Linked DNA regions of Mucilaginibacter gracilis. The protein of the gene in region 1 interacts with the protein of each later gene in a pairwise test. Links are inferred from orthologs where the notes say so. Each region holds a gene or a part of one and is shown on either strand. Other genes may lie near its edges.

What was found. The genes of interacting proteins can lie anywhere in the genome.
Region 2: the proteins of ftsZ (region 1) and rlmN interact in binary tests that used the Escherichia coli proteins (3 or more experiments, as listed by UniProt). The link is inferred for Mucilaginibacter gracilis from one-to-one orthologs.
Region 3: the proteins of ftsZ (region 1) and BDD43_RS28465 interact in binary tests that used the Escherichia coli proteins (3 or more experiments, as listed by UniProt). The link is inferred for Mucilaginibacter gracilis from one-to-one orthologs.

Annotation. Positions count from the first base shown.
Region 1 is NZ_RBKU01000001.1:6,253,117-6,256,086, reverse strand. Bases 2-2,944 are described here. They hold ftsZ (cell division protein FtsZ), read left to right. Parts: upstream 2-634; coding sequence 635-2,254; downstream 2,255-2,944. Other genes in these bases: BDD43_RS27905 (aminotransferase class I/II-fold pyridoxal phosphate-dependent enzyme), read left to right, coding at 2,399-2,944; ftsA (cell division protein FtsA), read left to right, coding at 2-503. Outside these bases: more of ftsA, read left to right, coding at 1-1; more of BDD43_RS27905, read left to right, coding at 2,945-2,970. UniProt on the Escherichia coli protein: Essential cell division protein that forms a contractile ring structure (Z ring) at the future cell division site. The regulation of the ring assembly controls the timing and the location of cell division.
Region 2 is NZ_RBKU01000001.1:6,412,112-6,415,053, reverse strand. What follows is about bases 6-2,920. They hold rlmN (23S rRNA (adenine(2503)-C(2))-methyltransferase RlmN), read right to left. Parts: upstream 2,032-2,920; coding sequence 979-2,031; downstream 6-978. Other genes in these bases: BDD43_RS28610 (amidohydrolase family protein), read left to right, coding at 2,178-2,920; BDD43_RS28620 (RNA polymerase sigma factor), read right to left, coding at 255-821; BDD43_RS28625 (hypothetical protein), read right to left, coding at 6-258. Outside these bases: more of BDD43_RS28625, read right to left, coding at 1-5; more of BDD43_RS28610, read left to right, coding at 2,921-2,942.
Region 3 is NZ_RBKU01000001.1:6,372,899-6,375,805, reverse strand. The notes cover bases 23-2,902. They hold BDD43_RS28465 (rod shape-determining protein), read left to right. Parts: upstream 23-891; coding sequence 892-1,914; downstream 1,915-2,902. Other genes in these bases: BDD43_RS28455 (rod shape-determining protein MreD), read left to right, coding at 2,827-2,902; mreC (rod shape-determining protein MreC), read left to right, coding at 1,995-2,834; purH (bifunctional phosphoribosylaminoimidazolecarboxamide formyltransferase/IMP cyclohydrolase), read left to right, coding at 23-795. Also shown: more of purH, read left to right, coding at 1-22; more of BDD43_RS28455, read left to right, coding at 2,903-2,907. UniProt on the Escherichia coli protein: Forms membrane-associated dynamic filaments that are essential for cell shape determination. Acts by regulating cell wall synthesis and cell elongation, and thus cell shape.

The DNA of each region.
Region 1 (2,970 bases):
AAATAGTATGCGTACCCGGTTTGCGTGGCCGCGAACCTAAAGAAATTTCGATAAAAAACCTGGCCTACGTAATTCAGGCACGTATGGAGGAGATAGTTGAACATGTTTACTACGAAATTAAAACATCAGGATACGAAAAGAAGTTAATAGCAGGTATAGTTATAACAGGCGGCGGAGCGCAGTTAAAGCATTTGCCGCAATTGGTTGAATACGTTACCGGGTTAGATTGCCGCGTGGGTTACCCCAACGAGCACCTGGCCAAAAACGAGGTATTACCAAAAAATGTTTACGAAGAACTGCAAAGCCCAACTTTTGCCACCGGTATTGGTTTGCTTATTAAAGGTATCCAAAAAATTGAAGATGTTGGCAAACCCGTAGTAGAGGTAAAGGTTGAAAAACCCAAGTTTGTTGAAGAACGTAAATTTGGTTTATTCGGGAGGCTTTTAGAAACAGGAAAGAAATTTATTAAGGACGATATTAAGGATGAGGATTTTCTGAAATAATATTTTTCAACAAGAAAATAACTTTTCCACATTATTGACAAATGTTAATAAACTATGTGGAAAAACCCCTATCATTACATTAGATGAAATCTGAAGTACCGTCAATCACATATAGCTGAAAAACAAGGATTATGCAGTTTGAGATGTTAAAAGAAAAGTCGTCCATCATCAAGGTTATTGGTGTTGGCGGCGGTGGTGGCAACGCTGTTAACCACATGTACAAGCAGGGAATTACCGGTGTCGACTTTATAATTTGTAATACCGATGCCCAGGCCCTGGAGCTAAGCCCTATCCCTAACAAGGTACAGTTGGGCGCTAGTTTAACCGAAGGTATGGGCGCAGGCTCTATACCCGAAGTAGGTAAAAACTCCGCCATCGAAAATATTGACGACATTAAATTAATGCTCGGCTCTAATACCAAAATGCTATTTATAACAGCAGGTATGGGCGGTGGTACAGGTACCGGCGCAAGCCCTATTATTGCCAAAGCCGCGCGCGAGCTTGATATTTTAACGGTTGGTATTATTACCACGCCATTCTCGTTTGAGGGTAAGCGTAGAAAAATGCAGGCAGAAGAAGGGTTGGAAGAGTTTAAAAAACATGTAGACTCTTTTCTGGTTATTTCAAACGACCGCCTTCGCGAAATATTTGGTAACTTAACACTGGGCTCGGCATTTGCACAAGCCGATAATATATTAACCACAGCCGCCAAAGGTATTGCCGAAATTATAACCCTGCCTGGCTACATCAACGTTGATTTTAAGGATGTGCGCACGGTGATGAAAGACAGTGGCGTAGCCATAATGGGCAGTTGCTCTGCCGAGGGCGAAAACCGTGCTTTAAAGGCAGTGGAAGGCGCATTATTATCTCCGTTGTTAAAAGATAACGAGATAGAGGGCGCACGCTATATTTTGCTTAACATCACATCCGGTGCTACCGAGGTAACTATGGATGAGGTTAGCATCATAACCGATTTTATACAACAGGAAGCCGGCCTATCTGCCGATTTAATATGGGGTAACTGCCGCGACGAATCGTTAGGAGCGCAGCTTTCGGTAACTATTATTGCAACAGGTTTCCAAACCAAAGATGAACGCGAGAAGGAGCAAAGCACCAAAAAAGTAATTTCGATGCTTATTCCCGAAACAAAGCCATTGGCGCGCCCTGTTAATGAGTTTATTAATCCCGTTAAAAAGGAAGAGGTAGCAGGCGGTGTTTACTTAAAAAATGCTCCTGGAGAAAGAAAGCAAGCGGGGTTATTTGATTTGTTTGCTAAAGAAGAAGAACCTGCTGTTATTAAATATTCGTTACAGCCCGAAACTCAGGATACTCCTGAAGAAGAACCTGCCGACGCTGGTTTTACATTCAAACTATCAGAACCCGAAGTTGAATTTAAAACCCCTGTTGCCGAACCCGCCCGGTTTGTGCCCGAGCCGCCTAAACCCGAGCCGGAGCCAATGCCTGTTGCTTTTGCAGGGGCTGATGATAATAAAACCGACGAAACTATTGAAGATCAGTTACGTAAATCGCGCGAGCGTATTATGCGCTTGAAAGATTTGAGTATGAAGTTGCGTAGCGGTAACATTCAGGAACTTGAAAATGTGCCTGCTTATAAACGTAAAGAAATTGCTTTGCAACAAACACCAGCCTCGTCGGAAAGCCAGATATCAAGGTTTAGCCTGCTAACCGACGATGAAGGTAAAACCGAGATCAGGAACAACAACACCTTTCTGCATGATAATGTAGATTAATTGTTAATAAATTTAATTGAAGCCCTTTGTATTTATACAAGGGCTTTTTTCGTTATAAACTATTATAAAAAGTTATAGCTATTGTTGGTCACGGTCTTAACCGCTATATTTGTACATTATTTGTTGATATAAAAAGATTACATTTTGGATTTATTTAAAAAGATATCAAAAAACATGGGCCCTTTGGGGCAGCATCTTAGCTGGTCGCATGGATATTTTTCGTTCCCGCGTTTAGAGGGCGAAATAGCGCCGCGTATGATGTTTAATGGTAAAGAACACTTAGTGTGGAGCTTAAATAACTATTTAGGTTTAGCAAACGACCCCGAAGTGCGCAAGGCTGATGCCGAAGGTGCCGCCGAATTTGGAATGGCCTACCCTATGGGTGCGCGTATGATGTCGGGTAATTCTAAATATCACGAAGCATTGGAGCAGGATTTGGCTGCCTTTGTAAAAAAAGACGATGCCTTTTTGCTTAACTATGGCTACCAGGGCATGCTATCAATTATTGATACGTTGGTTGATCGTAACGATGTAATAGTTTACGATGCCGAATCGCATGCTTGTATTATTGATGGTGTACGCCTGCACATGGGCAAGCGTTTTGTGTATAAACATAACGATATTGAAAGCTGCGATAAACAGCTTGAACGCGCCACAAAACTGATAGAACAAACCGGTGGTGGCATATTATTAATTACCGAAGGTGTTTTTGGCAT
Region 2 (2,942 bases), 160 kb from region 1 along the record:
TGTTTTTTGTTGGGGCGTAGGCTGTGGTGTGCTGTTTGCCAAAAAATAATAACTTGTAAGGTTTAAGCCAATAAAAATAACCAGTGTTGCCGATAACTTTGCCATGGTTTTTATTTCGCGCTGTTGCTGTTGCTTTTTAAGGTGAAGGCGGTTTTGTATTTTGCCGAATAAAAAATTATTGGCTTCAAGCTGTTGCAGGCTATCAATGCTGTTTAGGGCTTCCTCAACCTGTTGCGTTATCTCTTTCTCTGTTTTCATGCCGAATAATAATTGATCAATAGTTTTTTTAAATTAGCTTTTGCCCTTGTTAACAACGATTCAACCGCGCCTTCGCTCAATTGCATAATCTCTGCAATTTTTTGCTGACTGCAATCCTGCGTTTTTTGCAGCAGGAAGGCAGTTTTTTGTTTATCGGGCAATTTGTTTATCGCTTTAAAAAGAATAGTGGCCGTTTCTTTATTCTCGGCTATTACGCCGGGGTGCTCGGTATGGGCCACCTGGTGCAATAACTCGTTATCATTACCAAATAAGCTGGTTACTACCGCCCATCTTTTTTTACGGTTTTTAGCGCGTATAAAATCAAGGCTCTCGTTTACGCTTAAACGGTATATCCATGTGCTCAATTTCGATTGTTGTTTAAAGCTGCTAATGGTTTCAAAAACCTTAATAAAAACGTTTTGGGTAACATCTTCGGCATCGTTACGGTTCTGGATAAAACCCAATACGGTATTAAACACCATATTTTTATAGGTATCAACCAGTAGCCTGAAAGCTTTTTCGTCACCACGAAACAGATTTTGTAATAGTTGCTCTTCTGTCAATCTTTAAATTTGATCATACTAATTTGACGAGAATAAAATCAACTTCCTGCGGGTAGGGAGAAATAAAAAACAGAAATCTTAATAAATGGAGATAATAGGCGAAGAACTCGCGAAGCAATTATTAATTGACGTTAAGAAAGAGAAAATTTAGCAGCTACTAAACCTTCTCTTTCTCCTTAATAGCTAACTGCCCGCAAGCTGCGTCAATATCTTTACCGCGGCTTCGGCGTACCATAGTGGTAATACCCTGCTTACGCAGATAATCGGCAAAGGCCTCAATTTTATCTATACTGGCGTTGGTATAACTGGCAAATGATATGGGGTTGTATTCAATAATGTTAACCTTGCAGGGCAGGTGCTTGCAAAACGCAGCCAGTTCAACGGCGTCTTGTATTTCATCGTTAAAATCGTTGAAAACAATGTACTCGTAAGTAACGGGGTTTTTGGTTTTGGCGTAATAATATTTTAGCGCGTCGGCTAAGGCTTTTAACGAGTTTTGCTCGTTTATGGGCATAATTTCGTTACGCTTCTCATCGTTAGCGGCGTGTAAGGATAGGGCAAGGTTAAACTTCACCTGGTCGTCGCCCAGTTTTTTTATCATTTTGGCTATGCCGGCGGTTGATACCGTTATACGCTTGGCGGCCATGTTTAAACCATCGTCGGCAGTAATCCGTTCGATAGATTTTAAAACGTTGGCGTAGTTAAGCAATGGTTCGCCCATGCCCATGTACACTATGTTGGTTAAATGATGATCGTAATTTTGGCGCGCCTGCTGATCTATGAGTACCACCTGGTCGTAAATTTCATCCGGATTAAGGTTGCGTTTGCGTTCCATATAACCCGTTGCGCAAAACTTGCAAGTGAGGCTACAGCCCACTTGCGATGATACGCAGGCCGTCATTCTATCATCCGATGGAATTAAAACACCTTCTATGAGGTGTCCATCGTGCAAAACAAAAGAATTTTTTATAGTTTTATCGGCGCTAAACTGCGAAGTGTTTACTTTTACATTGTTTATGGTAAATTGCTCTTCAAGTTTTTGTCGAAGTTCTTTAGAAAGATTGCTCATGTCATTAAAAGAAAAGCATGATTTTTTCCAAAGCCATTCGTAAACTTGTTTAGCCCTAAAACTTTTTTCCCCTAATTGTAAGAAGTGTTTTTGTAACTCATCTAAGTTTAAACTGCGGATATCTGTCTTTTTCTCTTGCATTGTTATGCAAAGTTAGTTAAATTTAAAAATCTATCTTTTTGTACATAGTGTTTTTATTTAAATAGTGCAAAACATTACTTTAAGTTAATAGTATTATTAATTAAGTAAATGTTTAAGCTATAAAATAATGCATTGATTTACTATTAATGAAAAAATTTAAAGCCGATTACGTTTTCCCTGTTAATGCTGATCCGATAAAAAATGGAATAATAACAGTTGATGATTCAGGATTAATTTTAGCCATAACCGACGGGCTATCAGACCAGGATCATAGTTCAGTTGAAATTGAAAAACTTGAAGGTATTATTTGCCCTGGTTTTATTAACGCGCACTGCCACGTTGAGCTTTCGCACCTGAGAGATAAAATAGAGCCTAAAACGGGGCTCATTAATTTTATTAAGCAAGTGCAGGGCCAGCGCAACGCCACAAAAAGCGAGGATATACAAGCCGCCGCCCAAGCCGCCGACGATGAGATGTACCGCAACGGTATAGTAGCCGTTGGCGATATATCAAACTCGGCAGATACTATTGGCTTAAAAACTAAAAGTAAAATATACTACCATACCTTTATAGAGGTTTTTGGTTTTGTGCCCCAAAAGGCAGAGGAAATTTACAATAAAGCCCTAGCTTTGCGCGATGAGTTTACACCCTTGTCGTGTTCGGTAACGCCGCATGCGCCTTACTCGGTAAGTAAAGAATTGTTTAAGTGCATCAACAAGCTTTCGCAAGAGCGTAATAACCTCATTAGTATACATAACCAGGAAAGCGCCGAAGAAAATAAGTTGTACCGCTATAAAATGGGCAATTTTATTGATCTGTATAACTCTTTTAATATCGATATTTCGTTTTTTAGGCCGCAGGCGCGCAACTCTATCCAAACTATGGTACCCCTGTTAACCAACAAGCAAAAT
Region 3 (2,907 bases), 120 kb from region 1 along the record:
AACAACCTGGTTGATGTTGATGCCGCCGTGGCTTTAATAGATGAGTTTACCGAGCCAACTATAGCCATATTAAAACATACCAACGCATGCGGCGTAGCTTCGCGGTCGTTTATTAAAGAAGCCTGGCTGGATGCGCTGGCCTGCGACCCGGTTTCGGCTTTTGGCGGTGTAATTATTGCCAACGAAGAGATTAACGAAGAAACTGCTGCCGAAATAAGCAAACTGTTTTTTGAGGTTTTAATAGCCCCCGCTTACACTAACGAAGCTTTGGTTTATTTAACCGAAAAAAAGAACCGTATAATACTAATACGTAACCAGGTAGAGCTGCCCGTTAAGCAATTTAAAACCTTACTTAACGGTGTAATAGAACAAGATAAAGACGCGGTTATTGAAGGGCCCGACCAAATGAAACCGGTTACACAAAAGCAGCCGACCGAACTTGAACTGCGCGACTTGTTTTTTGCCAACAAAGTGGTAAAACATACCAAATCAAACACCATTGTTTTTGCTAAAAATAATACACTGATAGCAAGTGGCGTTGGCCAAACATCGCGTGTTGATTCGTTAAAACAGGCTATTGTTAAGGCCGAAGCTTTCGGTTTTGATTTGAATGGTGCTGTAATGGCATCGGATGCATTTTTTCCGTTTAATGATTGTGTTGAAATTGCCGCTGATGCCGGAATTACTGCTATATTGCAACCTGGCGGTTCCATAAAAGATCAGGATTCGATAAAGATGGCCGATGACAAGGGTATATCAATGGTAATGACCGGGGTACGCCACTTTAAACATTAATTTTACAGTACCAAAACAATAACTTTGTTATTGCATTAAATGTTGTAGAGAAGTTTTTTTTTACAAACTTTGCAAATTATTTGAAACATAACTGACATGGGTCTTTTTAATTTTTTTACGCAAGAAATTGCCATTGATTTAGGTACCGCTAACACGCTTATTATACATAATGATAAAGTTGTTGTTGACGAACCATCCATCGTTGCCTTTGACCGCACCACAAACAAGGTGATTGCCATTGGCCGTCAGGCTATGCAAATGGAAGGTAAAACGCACGACAACATACGCACCGTTCGCCCGCTTAAAGATGGCGTTATTGCCGATTTTAACGCTGCAGAGCACATGATACGCGGAATGATCCGCATGATAAATAAAGGTAAGGGCTGGGTTTTCCCGTCGTTGCGGATGGTGATCTGCATCCCATCGGGTATAACCGAGGTTGAGAAACGCGCCGTGCGCGATTCGGCGGAAATTGCAGGTGCCAAAGAAGTATATCTGATACACGAACCTATGGCCGCAGCAGTGGGTATAGGTATTGATGTGGAAGAACCAATGGGCAACATGATTATTGATATCGGTGGTGGTACTACCGAGATTGCTGTAATTGCACTTTCGGGTATCGTTTGCGATCAATCTATCCGCGTAGCCGGTGATAATTTTGACTCGGATATTGTTCAATACATCCGCAGGCAACATAACATTATGATTGGCGACCGTACTGCCGAGAAAATTAAAATAGAAGTTGGTGCCGCGTTACCTGAATTGGTTGAACCACCAACTGATTTTGCAGTACAGGGCCGCGATTTAATGACCGGTGTACCTAAACAAATTACGGTATCGTATACCGAAATAGCTCATTGCCTTGATAAATCAATCTCCAAAATAGAAGAAGCTATTTTAAAGGCTTTGGAAATTACTCCCCCAGAGCTATCTGCCGATATTTATCAAACCGGTATTTATTTAACTGGTGGTGGTGCTTTACTGCGTGGCCTTGATAAACGTATTGCAGCCAAAACCAAACTGCCTGTGCATGTTGCCGAAGATCCATTGCGTGCAGTAGTGCGCGGAACAGGCATAGCACTTAAAAATATCGGTACATTTAAGTTTTTGATGCAATAATTTTTTTATTGGGTTATTAGTTAATAAGTTAGTACCGTTGTTGATAACCCTATACCCCAATAATATAACAGATAAAAGAAATGTATAACCTCTGGATCTTCCTCAGAAAGTACAACGCATTTTTTTTATTTGTTATTTTTGAAATTGCAGCTATAATTATACTGGTCAATCATAATTCCTTTCAAAAGGCATCCTACATTAGCTCCATTAACAATTTTACGGGTGGCATCAACTCAAAAGTGAGCCAGGTGAGCGACTATCTGTCGTTAGGCCATGTTAACGATAGCCTGGCGCGCGAGAACGCTATGCTGCGCAACCAGTTAAAGTCGTCTTTTTATATTGATACGATGGCTAAACGTACCGTAAAAGATACCGTTTATAACCAGCAGTACCAATATATTCCGGCTAAGGTGGTTAGTAACTCTACCAACCGGCGCAACAATTACATCACCATTAATATTGGCAGTAAAGATGGTATAGAAAAAGACATGGGTGTTATTTGCGGTAGCGGCGTAGTTGGTTTGGTAGTAAAAACAACCGAACACTTTGCGAGTATACAATCGTTATTAAATAGTAATGCGCGCGTAAGTGCCATGTTTGCCGATACCAAAGAGATAGGTACCGTAACCTGGGGTGTTGACCTTAACCCGCACCAGGGCTTGCTGATGGACGTATCAAACAGTGTAAAGCCTAAACTGGGCGAGCGGGTGGTAACATCGGGGCAATCATTATACCCAACCGGCATACCTATTGGTAGGGTAAGTAACCTGCATGCCAAAGAAGGCGGCCTGTTTTTAAATATGTACCTTGACCTTGCTGTTGATTATGGCAAACTGGAGTATGTGAATGTGGTAGTTAACAAACTTGCAAAAGAGCAGGCCGAAGTTCAAAGTCAGGATAAAAAGGATAAGGATGAATAGAACAACCACCATGATTTTTGTAAACCTGATGCGCTTTGTGCTATCAGTTGCTTTACAGGTGTTTTTGCTCAAA